DNA from 4 places in the Synechococcus sp. W55.1 genome. Region 3 is predicted to be linked to each of the others. Evidence: predicted binding sites of a transcription regulator. Region 3 holds the regulator's gene; each other region holds the start of a gene.
What was found. The regulator NtcA, encoded in region 3, controls nitrogen genes in cyanobacteria. The targets are predictions, from matches to a motif close to GTANCNNNNGNTAC.
Positions count from the first base shown of each region.

Region 1: glnA (type I glutamate--ammonia ligase) is a predicted target of NtcA. The motif match lies at 2,264-2,277, and genes of this name have one in related genera.
Region 2: NW816_RS06725 (circularly permuted type 2 ATP-grasp protein) is a predicted target of NtcA. The motif match lies at 2,171-2,184, and genes of this name have one in related genera.
Region 4: fmdA (formamidase) is a predicted target of NtcA. The motif match lies at 1,663-1,676, and genes of this name have one in related genera.

Region 1 is NZ_JANSHN010000004.1:80,666-84,359, reverse strand. Features, by position in the region: gene NW816_RS03335 (DUF4278 domain-containing protein) at 1-450, shown strand, start outside; gene glnA (type I glutamate--ammonia ligase) at 699-2,123, opposite strand; gene NW816_RS03325 (hypothetical protein) at 2,310-2,489, shown strand; gene trxB (thioredoxin-disulfide reductase) at 2,610-3,694, shown strand, end outside.
Region 2 is NZ_JANSHN010000010.1:58,690-62,383, reverse strand. Features, by position in the region: gene NW816_RS06735 (DUF6761 family protein) at 1-59, shown strand, start outside; gene NW816_RS06730 (glycosyltransferase family 39 protein) at 276-2,078, shown strand; gene NW816_RS06725 (circularly permuted type 2 ATP-grasp protein) at 2,247-3,694, shown strand, end outside.
Region 3 is NZ_JANSHN010000031.1:20,031-23,724, forward strand. Features, by position in the region: gene NW816_RS13065 (M61 family metallopeptidase) at 1-1,165, opposite strand, end outside; gene ntcA (global nitrogen regulator NtcA) at 1,439-2,113, shown strand; gene eno (phosphopyruvate hydratase) at 2,352-3,635, shown strand; gene NW816_RS13080 (prolyl oligopeptidase family serine peptidase) at 3,632-3,694, opposite strand, start outside.
Region 4 is NZ_JANSHN010000003.1:10,083-13,776, forward strand. Features, by position in the region: gene thrS (threonine--tRNA ligase) at 1-1,332, shown strand, start outside; gene fmdA (formamidase) at 1,757-2,962, shown strand; gene NW816_RS02185 (FmdB family zinc ribbon protein) at 3,003-3,278, shown strand; gene NW816_RS02190 (ABC transporter ATP-binding protein) at 3,593-3,694, shown strand, end outside.

The DNA.
Region 1 (3,694 bases), on a different contig from region 3:
GAACTCTTTTACCGTGGCGTCGATTACACCCCCTCTTCTGCAACAGCGGCGGTTTCTCCCGGCAAAGTGGGGGGTCGTTACCGGGGGCTGGACTGGCGGTTCCGCCATCTGACCAAGCCGGTGGTTTTGCCCACCAACCTTGACCTGCTCTATCGAGGTGTGGCTTATCATCCCAAGGCGGTCGAAGGATCGGCTCAACCCGTTCAGACGGCAGAGGCATCTGCCCCGGTGGCTGCTGCTGGCCGTTCTCACCTCTTGGACGACCTGTCTCGCCGCTTGATGATGAGCCATCAACGTTTGATTCGGATTCGTCAGCAATCCATGCTGATCCGCGGTACAGAGCAGATTGGCCTGCATGTCAACGTGCGCAACTTCTGGAACCGCATCCAAGGAAAAGTGCATCCCACCTTCCGGCTCAACTACGACCGTAGCCGTGTTAGCATGAGCTAATCTGTCTGTAACTGTTGATGCTCTGGCCTGAGCTCAGCGAGAAGGGATCCCGGCTGGGGATCCCCTTTTGGTTTCTGGGTTGAGCTTCCTCAGGTCGATGGACGGCACAGGACGCTTCAACGCTGGCACGAGGTGCTGTTGACCAAAAGTAGCTAAGTTGCCCAAGGGATCCACAATTGAGGGGTGCTATTTCCTCGGAAAAAAACGGGATCCCATCAGGGATCCCGCTGCAGAATCGGCCACACCGCTTAGGCGTCGAAGTAAAGGGCGAACTCGTAGGGGTGAGGCCGCAGATTGATGGGGTTGATCTCGTTGTCGATCTTGTACTCGATATAGGTCTGGATCAGATCCTCAGTAAAGACACCGCCCTCTAGCAAGAAGGCATGATCCTTCTGCAGGTTTTCCAGGGCATCCAGCAGGGATCCAGGCGTGGAAGGGATCTTGGCCAGCTCTTCCGGCTCCAGATCGTAGATATCTTTGTCCAGAGGCTCGCCGGGGTGGATCTTATTCTTGATCCCGTCCAGACCTGCCATCAACATGGCCGAGAAGGCGATGTAGGGATTGCAGGTGGCATCCGGGCAGCGGAACTCCAGACGCTTGGCTTTGGGATTGTTGCCGGTCACGGGAATGCGAATGGCGGCGGAACGGTTGCCCTGGGAGTAAGCCAGGTTCACCGGCGCCTCAAAACCGGGCACCAAGCGCTTGTAGGAGTTGGTGGTGGGGTTGGTGAAGGCCAGGATCGCCGGGGCATGCTTGAGCAGACCACCGATGTAGTAGAGAGCCGTCTCGCTCAGGTTGGCATAGGTGCCTTCGCTATAGAACAAAGGCTGGCCATCCTTCCAGAGGGACTGGTGGGTGTGCATGCCGGTGCCGTTGTCGTTAAACAGGGGCTTGGGCATGAAGGTGACGGTTTTGCCGTGCTTGCGGGCCACATTCCGGATCACGTATTTGTAAACCATCATGTAGTCGGCAGCCGTGATCAGATCGGCGAAGCGATAGCCCAGCTCCCCTTGCCCGCCGGTAGCCACCTCGTGGTGATGCTTCTCGATAGGCACCCCCAGCTTGCCCATGGTCAGCAGCATCTCGGTACGGATGTTTTGATGGGCATCGGTGGGCGGGGCCGGGAAATAGCCCTCTTTGTAGCGAGGCTTGTAGCCCAGGTTGCCGCCTTTCTCCTCGCGGCCCGAGTTCCAGCGACCTTCGATGGAATCCACGAAGTAGTAGGCCGAGTTTTGGGTTTGGTCGAAACGAACATCCTCAAAGATGAAAAACTCTGCCTCCGGCCCGAAGTAGGCGGTATCGGCAATGCCCGTCGATTGCAGATAGGCAACGGCACGGGCGGCAAGGCTGCGGGGACAACGGCTATAAGGCTGGCCGGTGCGCGGCTCAACAATGCTGCAAGTTATGCTGAGGGTGGGCACCTCCAGAAAGGGATCAATCCAAGCCGTCTTGGGATCCGGCACCATGTACATGTCAGACTCGTTGATCGCTTTCCAGCCCCGGATGCTGGATCCGTCAAAGGGGAGCCCCTCGGTGAAGGTTTCTTCTTTAATCATCGAGGTGTGGAAGGAAACATGCTGCCAGGTGCCAAAGATATCCACAAACTTGAGATCCACCATCTGGACGTTGTTGTCCTGGATCATCTGAAGCACTTCTTGGGGCGTGGATGCCATTACTCTCTCCTGATTGGGTTGCGGTTAAGACTGGGGGAACTGTGGCTGAATAAATGGGATCCCAGCAGGTGATCCCCACGCTTCGACCCAGACAGGCCAAAAACGCTCACTCATCCTAGAAAGGCCAACACGGGCATTTTGTAGTTTCTGATACAAAATTGCTTCGAGCCTGGCCTTCTGACCCACTTGCTGGCTATCTCGGACACCGCTTTTTCGCTCATCGGAGTCGCTCCCCTTTCCCTGTTGGTTTTGGTCAATCCAGATGGGGTGTTGGGGATCCAGAACTTGAGCAATGGCCGCCACCCTGCCAACCTCTGGGCAGAAATAACCGGATGGGGCGGGCAAAACCCTGCCCCGGTTGCCTGAGGCGAGCGAAAATTAGGATCAGCAGGCCCCCAGCTCGCCCGGTTTGCCAAAGGGTGTTAAGCTAAAGCGTAGTCGTTATGAGTTTGACTTTTAGTCCTGTTGCAGAAGGAGAGACATCGGATGGCAGAGCAAAATCGGATTGAGAATGTGGTGATCATCGGCTCCGGCCCTGCCGGGTTTACAGCAGCCATTTACGCTGGGCGTGCCAACCTGAAGCCGGTCGTGTTCGAGGGGTTCCAGGCGGGCGGGATCCCTGGCGGGCAACTGATGACCACCACCGAGGTGGAAAACTTTCCGGGCTTTCCCGAAGGCATCACCGGCCCCCAACTGATGAAGAACATGCGAGCCCAAGCGCAGCGGTGGGGGGCGGAACTCTACACTGAAGATGTCACCTTCGTCGATTTAAGCCAGCGGCCTTTTGTCGTCCGTTCTGACGAGCGGGAATTGCGCACCCACAGCCTGATCATCGCCACCGGGGCCACAGCCAAGCGCCTACACCTGCCCGGAGAGGAGACCTATTGGAACCGGGGCATGTCGGCCTGTGCGATCTGCGATGGGGCTATGCCTATGTTCAGAGGGGTGGAACTGGTGGTCATTGGCGGCGGCGATACTGCTTGTGAGGAAGCCACCTACCTGACCAAGTTTGGATCCCATGTGCATATGCTGGTGCGGAGTGACAAAATGCGGGCCAGCAAAGCCATGCAAGATCGTGTCCTCAACAATCCCAAGATTACCGTGCACTGGCACAGCGAAGCGGTGGAAGTGGTGGGGGATGGTCTGCGTCTGACCGGGGTGAAAGTGCGCCACAACCAAACCGGCGAAATCCGCGAGATGCCGGTAGGTGGCCTATTTTATGCCATTGGCCATAAGCCCAACACAGACCTATTTAAAGGGCAACTGGAACTGGATGAAATCGGCTACATCGTCACCCGACCGGGCTCCGTGGCCACTAGTGTGGAAGGGGTCTTTGCCGCTGGAGATGTGCAGGATCACGAGTTTCGTCAGGCCATCACCGCCGCCGGTACCGGCTGTATGGCAGCGATGTTGGCGGAGCGTTGGCTCTCCGAACACGGCTTGGCCCAAGAGTACCATGTCCTTGCCCAGAGTCCTCCTGAACCCAGCCCTGCCGCTGCTTCTGAGGCAGAGTCTGCTGGGGATCCTGCTGTTGAGGAGGCCAGCTTTGAGGAGAATGGACAGGATGACTT
Region 2 (3,694 bases), on a different contig from region 3:
CGTCCAACTTCATAGATCCGGAATTGGAGCCAGAGGCGGAGCCGATGCGGGGTTATTGATTTTGTGAATCCCTGTTGGCGATCCCTAGAACAGGTGGGGCAAAGTTTTGATTCCAACCTTTTCTGATCTCCCCTCGCCCCTTGGGAGAAAGACTAGGGGGGAGGGCGCTGACTGAGTTCTGGTTTTGTCGAGCATCTTGCGCCTGGTAGGCTGAGAGGGATCGATTCGTTCCTGATTCCAGTCGTATCGGTTCTATGGCGGTTTGGGATAGGGTGATGACCTCCCGGCATCTGCCCCTGCTGGGATCCGGCTTGGGCTTGGGGGTAGCCCTGATCCTCTGGTACGGGGTGTTTGGCTACCACGTGCTGCAGATTGGCCTCTGGCTGCTGAGCATCCTGCTGGTGGGGTTGTATTGGGCGCAGTTTTCCCCGGCTCAACCCCCTTGGGATCCGACGCGGCTGCGCTGGCAACAGGAGCTGTTGCACCTGGGGCTGTTGGTGTTGGTCTTTGCCCCGATCTACCTCTACGACCTGCCCAACATCCCTTTTCAGATCAATACTGACGAGATTGTGATCACCTCCATGGCCCGTCGCGCCTCAGGGGTGCGCTATCCCGATATCTTTGGGCTGATGCCGGAGTATTTCTATTTCCCCCGCTTCATGTTCAGCCTCTTCGGCGGCCTGACGCGGCTGATGGGGGGGGTCACGCTGGTGAATGTGCGCACTGTGCATGCCGCCTTCGGGGTGATCACCATTTTGGTGGCCTATGGGTTCTTTCGCGCTTTTTGGGGATCCCGGCTGGCTTTGGCGGGGGCGGCCCTCTTGGGATCCAACCACGCCTTGCTGGGCATCAGCCGCATGGCCATGCGGGAAAACCTGATTGTGCTGGTGGAGTGTGCGGCCCTGGCCTTGCTCCTCAAGGGCGTGCGGGAAAAAAATCCCCTGTTGCTCTATCTGGGGGGAGGAGCGGCGGCTTTCTCCCTCTACGGCTATTTGCCGGGGCGGGTGGTGATCCTGCTGGGGTTGCTGTTTGGAGTTCTGTACCTGCTCCTGGGCCGGGAGGATCTCCGAGGAGAAAACAAGCAAGCTAATCCCCTCTGGGTCCTGGCCAAGCTGACAGTGCCGGCGGCGTTGGGTTTTTTTCTGGTGGCTGGGCCCATTCTGGTGGCTACGGTCACAGCACCCGCGGTGAGCGCGGAGTACTCTCGCCAACAATTTCTCTTTTTCCCGGAGGGGCGGGCCCTACAGCAGATGTGGGTGAATGCGGCTACCCCGGAGGAGGCGGTCTGGCGCAACATCTTCAACGGCCTGAGTATGTTCAACGACCCCGGCCAGCACGACCGCGGCTACATCTATCCCAACTACGGCCATGCTTTTGTGGATCCCTTGACGGGGGCTTTGATCTGGCTGGGGCTGGGATCCGGCCTCTACCGCCTTTTCAAGAAGCGCAGCCAGCCCCACGACTGGCTCTGTATCGGCAGCTTCCTATTTCTCTACCTGCTGTTTAGCTTGGCCATCACCAAAGCCCCCAACTACACCCGCCTGCTGGTGATCCTGCCCTTTGTAGCCTATCTAACCTTGGAAGGGATCCAAGTGCTGGCAGGTCTCCTGGAACGCTGGGGATCCCGGGCCGGGAGTTGGCTGCCGGCGGCGGCGATGGCGGGGGCAATCCTGCTGATTGGGGGGTGGAACCTGGCCATTTTTGGAGACTTTGTCCACAAAGGCTGGACGCAGGGCAACGATGTGGGGGCCACCGGGCGCTATGTGGCAGCTCGCCAAATGGATCCCGACTACCGCTTCTATCTGGCGGCTAGCACTGCCTACCCCTATTTCAGCTGGGGAGAGCCTATCTACTGGCAAAGTTGGATTCAATTTTTTGCTGGGCCGGAGCAGGAGGTGAAGGTTTTTTCCCCAGAGACGTTGCCCGGCCAAGACCTAGAACCGCCGTTTACCCTGTTCACGAATGAGGCAGTATGGGATCAGCAGGGGGCAGAGCTGCAACGGCGCTTTCCCAAGGGGCAGTTGCATCGGATCCCTGCCGAGCGGGGGCTATGGGCCTTTGAGGTGGCGGATCCCTAGAGCTCCCCCCCTGGTTTGGCCAACCCACTGTTCGCGGGACGGAGTCCTTTCGCGTCAGCGGGACGGAGTCCTTTCTTTTTACCAGGCTAAAAGTAGCTGAAAGCACACTATGCAGATCCAGAGCCGCCAACAGTAGAAGAAGATGATAGCGTTCCAGGGATCCCAGACGTGCGTTTTGATGCCTACGACCCGGGCGAGGGGTTTTACGACGAGCTGTTTTTGGGGCGTAACCAGCCCCGTCCTGAGGCGATCCCGCTGATTGAGCGCATTCATTCTCTGGAAGAAGGGGAACTGCAGCAGCGGCAAGCGGCGGCGCAGGCGGCCCTCTTTCAAATGGGGGTGACCTTCAACGTCTATGGCGATAGCCAGGGCACGGAGCGAATTTTCCCCTTTGACATCATTCCCCGCATCGTCTCGGCTTCCGAGTGGCAGCGGCTGGAGAAGGGCCTTAAGCAGCGCATCCACGCCCTCAACCTGTTCATCGACGATGTCTATCACGACCAGAAGATCCTTAAGGATGGGGTGATCCCTGCCGAGCTGATCGAAACGGCCAAGGGATTTCTGCGGCCCTGTGTGGGGCTCAACCCGCCGGGGAGAATTTGGTGCCACGTCACCGGCACCGACCTGGTGCGGGATCGGGACGGGACTTGGTACGTGTTGGAAGATAACCTGCGCTGTCCGTCGGGAATCTCTTATGTGCTGGAAAATCGGCGGGTGATGAAAAGCACCTTTCCCTCCCTGTTCAACACCATGGGGATCCGCCCGGTGGACGACTACCCTAGCCATTTGTTGGATACTCTGCTCTACCTGGCGCCGCCGCAACTGGCCAATCCAACGGTGGTGGTGCTCACCCCCGGCATCTACAACTCCGCCTACTTCGAGCATTCTTTCCTCGCCCAGCAGATGGGGGTGGAGCTGGTGGAAGGACGGGATCTGGTGGTGGCAGATGGCTATTTGCAAATGCGCACCACCAAGGGGCTGCAGCGGGTGGATGTGATCTACCGCCGCATCGACGATGACTTCATCGATCCCCTTGCTTTTCGCCCTGATTCCCTCTTGGGGGTACCCGGCCTGTTTGAGGTCTACCGGTCGGGGCGGCTGGCGATCGCCAACGCTTTGGGAACGGGGGTGGCGGACGACAAGGTGATCTACGCCTATGTGCCGCAGATGATCCGCTACTACCTGGGAGAAGAGGCCATTTTGCCCAACGTGCCCACCTACCTCTGCTGGGATCCTAAGGATCAGGCGTACGTACTGGAAAACCTCGACAAGCTGGTGGTGAAGGCAGCCAACGAGTCGGGTGGCTACGGCATGTTGATGGGATCCCAGGCTACACCGGCAGAGCGGTCTGCTTTTGCTGAGAAAATCCGCGCCCAGCCGCGCAACTACATCGCCCAACCCACCCTGTGCCTTTCTCGCGTGCCCACCTTGGTGGATCGGGGAGAAGGCCCCCGTCTAGAACCCTGTCATGTGGACTTGCGGCCCTATATCCTCTACGGCAAAGAGATCTACGTTCACCCAGGGGGGCTGACCCGCGTCGCCCTCAAGAAGGGATCCCTGGTGGTGAACTCCTCCCAGGGGGGCGGCAGCAAAGATACCTGGGTGCTCTGCGCGGA
Region 3 (3,694 bases):
AAACCTGGCTGTTGAGGGTGTTTTCGTGGGGGCGGTAGAGTTTGATCCAGGTGTCGAAGCTGGATTCCCGCAGCGATTGCACGGCCCGGCCCGGAGTACGCTGCAAGCGACCAATCTGTTCGGAAAGAACTTTTAAAAAATCGCCGGCACTGAGGATCCCTGCCCTCAACAAGATGACATTTTCGTAGTAGCTGGTCGCTCCCTCACAAAACCACAGGCATTCCAGATAGTTTTCTTGGTTGTAGTCGATCTTTTCCAATGCCAGCGGACGCAGACGCTTGACATTCCAGGCATGAAACAACTCGTGGGCCAGCAAAGACAAAAAGCGCCGATAGGACTCCGGCTGATGCAGCTCCAGCCCAGAGTAAAGAAGGGTGGTGCTGTACTTGTGCTCAAGGCCACCAAATCCTCCCGGCGACAAATGCACAATGAACCAGTAGCGGTCGTAGGGTAGCCCACCGAAAAACGCGGCTGTGGTTTTGACAATCGCCTTAGCATCAGCGACAGCCCGCTCCACATCCAGAGTGCCCGCCCCCCAAACCACAAAGTAATGCGGGATCCCTTCCACCTCAAACGATTGCATCCGATGCAGGCCCACCTCCACCGGGCTATCCACCAGCTCGTCGTAGTCTTCCGCCACAAAAGACTGGCCGGAAGTGGGATCCTCAGAAGGAGAGGTCAAGGGCCGCAAACTGGTGGCGATGTGCCAATCCGGCTTGGGGGGGATCACCGTCAAAGTGTAGGGTTCCCGCTCGCGACCGGGCACGTAGAGGAAGAGCGCTGCCCCGTTGAAATAGGCGTGGGTCAAATCCAGATGGTTCGTGCGCACCGTCAGCTCATAGGCATAGACCCGATAGCACACCTTCACAGCAGAAGAACCCGGCGGATCGATTTGCCAGGTATTCTTATCCACCTTCCGCCAGGCCAAAGGGATCCCTTGCTCAGTTGCCGCCTGAAACTCCTGCACATGACGGGCATACTCCCGCACCAAGTAGGATCCCGGCGTCCACACCGGCAGTCGCAGCCGCAAAGGCACCTCTGGATCCACCTCTTGGATCTGCAGTTCCACCTCCAGCAGGTGATTGGCCGGATCCGGCATCCGCACTGTGAAATGCTGGCGGCTCAGTTGAGAAGGTGCAGAAACGATAACCTCTGGGATCCCCATAGAACCCACCCTACCCTCTACTGCCAAGGGCTGGCGCAGCCCCCAGCGGCAATGGCTCCTATCCTAACCTCTGCCTTTGGCTGGAGAGCAGCAACGAGACTTAAAAATGTAGCGCGTGCTACAAAGATACCTAGGCAGAACCTTCTACTTTAGGGTAAATCTTGGTATCCTCGTAGATTCTGAAGTCAATGGGTTGCAACCTAGCCTAATGCTTCTAGATTGATCTTAGTAGGTTGATCTTAGGTATAAACTGACCTTAAAAGGTTGATGAGTATGGCGGTGGCCGTAGCGGAAAAATCTCTGATCACAGCCTTCAAGCAATTGGGAGGCCCTCACCATCCTCCGGTTATCGAAACGTTCGAGCGCGGGAAGACCATTTTTTTTCCAGGGGATCCGGCGGAGCGGGTTTACTTTTTGGTAAAGGGAGCCGTTAAGCTCTCGCGGGTCTACGAAATGGGAGAGGAAATCACCGTTGCCCTCCTGCGCGAAAACAGCATCTTCGGCGTGCTCTCCTTTATCACGGGACAGCGCTCCGACCGCTTTTATCACTCGGTGGCTTTTACACCTACCGAGTTACTCTCTCTACCGATCGAGCAGGTGGAGAAATCCCTACAGGAGAACGCCGAACTGGCCATGTTGCTGGTTAAAAGCCTGTCGTCTCGTATCTTGCAAACGGAGATGATGATCGAGACGCTGGCTCATCGCGACATGGGATCCCGTTTGGTCAGCTTTTTGTTGATTCTCTGTCGCGATTTCGGGGTGCCTGGCCCAGATGGGGTCACCATCGATCTCAAGCTGTCTCACCAGGCCATTGCCGAGGCCATTGGCTCAACCCGCGTCACCATCACCCGCCTGTTGGGAGAGCTGCGCAAGAAGAAGTACATCTCCATTCACAAGAAGAAGATCACCGTACACGACCCGATGCGGCTGAGCCATCGCTTTGCCTAGAAGGAAGAGGAGAACACTTCCTGAGCAGCACCTTGCCCAGGCAAACCCCGCTCGACGGCTGGTTGAAGCTCTGGCCGGCCTATGTTCAATCTACTGCTGCAGCCTTGAAGAATCTCTGTGCCCGAAGGACAGACTTAAAGTTTTCTGGAAGCTGACCGGATCGCGGGCAAAAACCTACTAGTCTATGGGGGGATCTGGCTTTGGCCAGAGCTATCTAGCCAATTGCTGAGGTGTAACTGTGGAAACAGCCATCGAGTGGATTACCGCCCATGAGATCCTCGACTCGCGAGGGCGTCCCACCCTAGAAGCCCTGGTGGGTCTAGCCAATGGGGCAACGGGCTTGGCGCAGGTTCCCAGCGGTGCTTCGACCGGCACCTTCGAGGCCCACGAGCTGCGGGACGGGGATCCCAAACGCTACGGCGGTAAGGGTGTGCTGAGGGCGGTGGAAAACATCCTTGGCCCCATCCAGTCGGAGCTGCAGGGAGAAGATGCCCTCAACCAAGCCCGTATTGACCAGTTGCTGATCGACCTGGACGGCACCCCCAACAAGTCCCGCCTGGGGGCCAACGCTATTTTGGCAGTTTCTCTGGCGACAGCCAAAGCGGCTGCGGAAGCAGTGGGCTTGCCTCTTTACAAATATCTGGGGGGGCCCTTTGCCAACCTGCTGCCGGTGCCGCTGATGAACGTGCTCAACGGCGGCGCCCACGCCGACAACAACGTCGATATTCAAGAATTTATGCTTGTGCCCATTGGAGCGGCCAGCTTTCGCGAGGCGCTGCGCTACGGGGCTGAGGTGTTTGCGGTACTAAAACAAGTGCTGCAGCAGAAGGGGCTGTCCACCGGTGTGGGGGATGAAGGGGGGTTTGCTCCTGATCTCGACTCCAATGCGGCGGCTTTGGATCTGCTGATGACGGCTATTGAACAGGCAGGCTACAAACCGGGAGCAGATATCGCCTTGGCCTTGGATGTGGCTGCCAACGAGCTGCTGCAGGATGGGCAATATCACTTTGAGGGCCAAGCCCGCAGCGCGGCTGAGATGGTGGCTTACTACGAGCAACTGCTGGCCAGCTATCCCATCCTCTCCATTGAAGATGGGCTGGCGGAGGAAGACTGGGCCGGCTGGCAAGCCATGACCGCTCAACTGGGATCCCGAGTGCAACTGGTGGGGGATGACCTGTTTGTAACCAACCTAACCCGCCTGCAGAAGGGCATCGACAGCGCCGCCGCCAACGCCATTTTGATCAAGCTCAACCAGATCGGCACCCTGACGGAGACCGTCTCGGCCATTCAACTGGCTGGCCAGGCGGGTTTTCGCTCTGTAATCAGCCACCGCTCCGGCGAAACCGAGGATACCACCATCGCCGATCTGGCGGTGGCCACCCGTGCCGGGCAGATCAAAACCGGATCCCTTTGTCGCAGCGAGCGCATTGCCAAGTACAACCAACTGCTGCGCATCGAAGACGAGCTAGGGGAAGCGGCAGTGTATGCCGGTCGGGTGGGCCTGGGCCCCAAAGCTCGCTAACTTTTCGTCTCGTTCCTCCCTAACACCTGCACCAAAAAGGCCCAGCGGTCGGCAGCTTC
Region 4 (3,694 bases), on a different contig from region 3:
GTGGCCGGCGCTTATTGGCGGGGGGATGAAACCAAGCCGCAGCTCCAACGCATCTACGGCACCGCCTGGGAGACCCCAGAGGAGCTGAAAGAATACAAACGGCGGCTGGAAGAAGCCAAACGGCGGGATCACCGCAAGCTGGGCAAAGAACTGGGCCTATTTTTGTTTTCGGATGAGGTGGGGCCGGGGCTGCCTCTCTGGACACCCAAGGGCACCATTCTGCGCTCGGTGCTGGAGGATTTTCTCAAGCAGGAGCAGCTCAAGCGGGGCTACCTGCCGGTGGTTACCCCTCATATTGCCCGTGTGGACTTGTTCAAGATCTCCGGCCACTGGCAAAAGTATCGGGAAGATATGTTTCCCATGATGTCGGAGAATGAGCAGGCGCGTGCGGCTGAACAGGGCTTTGTCATGAAGCCGATGAATTGTCCTTTTCACATCCAAATCTACAAATCCGAGCTGAGATCCTACCGCGATTTGCCCCTACGATATGCCGAGTTCGGCACCGTTTATCGCTACGAGCAATCGGGGGAATTGGGAGGTCTGACGCGAGTGCGTGGCTTCACGGTGGACGATGCCCATTTGTTTGTTCGCCCCGATCAATTGGAGGAGGAGTTTCTCAAGGTTGTCGATCTCATTTTGGTGGTTTTCGATAAGCTCAAGCTCAAGGATTTTCGCGCCCGCCTCAGCTTCCGGGATCCCAAGTCGGACAAATATCTGGGATCCCCCGAAGATTGGGACAAAGCCGAAAATGCCATCCGTCGCGCTGTGGAGAAGTTGTCGATGCCCCACTTTGAAGGGATCGGAGAGGCAGCCTTCTATGGGCCGAAGCTGGATTTTATTTTCCGCGACGCGCTGGATCGGGAGTGGCAACTGGGCACGGTTCAGGTGGACTACCAAAACCCACAGCGCTTTGATCTGCAATACGTAGCTGAGGATGGATCCCGGCAGCGTCCGGTGATGATTCACCGTGCTCCCTTTGGCTCGCTGGAGCGACTCATTGGGATCCTGATTGAAGAATACGCTGGGGATTTTCCCTTCTGGCTGGCCCCGGAACAGGTGCGCATTTTGCCCGTTTCCGATCAGTATCTGGGCTACGCCACCCAGGTGCGGGATCAGCTGCGAGAGCAGGGGATCCGCGTCCACATCGATGCCGACAGCGATCGTTTGCCCAAAAAAATCCGCAGTGCCGAGAAGGCCCGGATCCCTTTTATGTTGATCGTGGGGGAACAGGAACAAGCGGCAGGAACGGTGAGCGTGCGCCAGCGCCATCGGCAGGAGCTGGGATCCCTGACGGTGGCAGATTTCCTAGCCCAGCTACAGGCACTTGACTAGCCCGAGCATTCGGGATCCCCGGCTTGCGGCAATTGGGTTTTCAGAACTTGGAGCTCAAGAAAGAGCTTGAGTTTCCCTTTCTCAAGGGAAGCCAAGGGGGCTAATTGAAAAATCAGGATTTGGCCGACAACCCACCATGTTCTCTAGGGATTTTCTGGAGAGGATCCTGCAACGCTTTAGGAGCTGACGGCTAAATCGATCTGTCGCCGAATGGATTGGCCGTTACTTTGGTGAATTGATTGATAGTTACTTTGAATTGCAGTGAAATAGCCTGTCGATCTAAGCTCCTCATCTCCCGCTCTGCGATTGTAGATAACAGCACTATGAATTGTAGCTTTTACTACAGTATTAGCTTCTCTATTGGAGATAGGCTTTTGTGCATTCAAAGTCTGACCGCAGAGTGATGACTCAAGGATAGGATCCCATGCCCAAAACGCTGTTTAAAGTTGACCTGACTAAGCCAATGGATCAACAGGATCTACCGGGTCACAACCGCTGGCATCCTGATATTCCCGCTGTGGTTTCTGTAAACCCTGGCGAGGTATTCCGAATTGAGTGTAAAGACTGGACGGATGGGCAAATCAAAAACAACGATGATCCTTCCGACATTGAGCAGGTTGACCTAAGCGTTGTCCATGTTTTGAGTGGGCCTATTTGGGTTAACGGCGCCCAGCCTGGAGATATCCTGGTTGTCGATCTGTTAGACATTGGGCCACTGCCGGGAGACGAGTGGGGGTTTACAGGTATTTTTGCCAAAGAAAATGGAGGGGGATTCCTCACCGATCATTTTCCCAACGCGGCCAAAGCCATCTGGGATTTTCAAGGCATTTACACCACTTCCAGACACATTCCCCATGTGCGCTTTGCCGGCATCATTCACCCCGGCCTCATTGGCTGTGCCCCATCTCACGAGTTGCTGGCGGCTTGGAATAAGCGGGAAGCTGAGCTGGTCGCTTCGGCTCCCGATTTGCGCACTTACGGCGCGGGGCTATCCGGCAATCAGCCTGTGCTGGCCGCCTTGCCCAATCCCAAGAACGCAATTTTGGGAACTTTGCCCAAGTCAGAGTATGAGCGGGTTGCTGCTGAAGCGGCTCGGACGGTGCCCCCGCGAGAGCACGGCGGTAATTGCGATATTAAAAACCTGTCTAAAGGAACACGGATCTACTTCCCGGTTTACGTGGAGGGTGCCAAGCTGTCGATGGGAGATATTCACTTCTCGCAAGGGGATGGGGAGATCTCTTTTTGTGGCGCTATTGAGATGTCGGGCTACATCGATCTCCACGTCGATCTAATCAAGGGTGGTGTTGAGAAGTACAGATTGGTTAACCCCATTTTTAAGCCCGGCCCTGTTGAGCCACGTTACTCGGAATACCTTGTGTTTGAGGGCATTTCTGTGGACGAGCTTACAGGTAAGCAGCATTATATGGATGTTCACATTGCCTATCGACGCGCCTGCTTAAATGCCATCGAATATCTGAAAAAATTCGGCTTTACGGGAGAACAAGCTTATCTGCTGCTCAGTTCTGCACCGGTGGAGGGCAGAGTGAGTGGGATCGTCGATATTCCCAATGCTTGCTGTACGGTGGCTGTTCCTACGCAAATCTTCGACATAGATATTCTCCCTAGGTGAATGTTATCCGATGCCTCGTTCAAGGGGGTGGAATAGGAAGATGCCGCTGTATGAGTTTAAGTGTCAAACCTGTGGGGAGTTTGAGGTATGGCGGCCCTTATCTCAATATCGAGATCCGGCCTATTGTCCTTCTTGCAATCAGGAAGGGAAACGTCTCATTTCAGTTCCCATGGTTCAGCTTTCCAGCTCTTTGCCTATTTCAAAGGGGGGAAGAGAACCCAAACTGATCAAGCGTGAACAGCACTCAAATTCTGATCCAAACTCGCCAAAATATCGCTCCCAATCCTGTGGGCGACCTTGGATGTTGCACCATTAGTTATTAGACATAGTTGTTTCAGGCTAGGGTAAGACGCCTGGGCTATTGAAAAAAGCCTTCTGGCCCCGTGCATTATTGCTCCGCAGCGCTATTGCTATGCCTACGGCACCCTGACGGGAACCGCAACGCTGACGCGACGATGCGACGACGTAACGACGTGACCAACGTTTTAGGTGTGGGTGCAGTGTCCCAGTTTGAATCGAAATGACCATAGTGCTTAGAAAAAGAGAGACTCTCACAATACCCCCAGAAATGCTTTCCTCTGGCATGGCAGTTCACAACCTATGCTGGAAAAGGCGTTCAAGAAGCACCTCATGAGTGGGCCTGATCCTTCCTTGGCAGAGGGATCCCATCGCAGCGATATTGCCCTTCGCTTGCAGGGGATCACCAAGCGTTATCCTCTGGTGCTGGCCAAC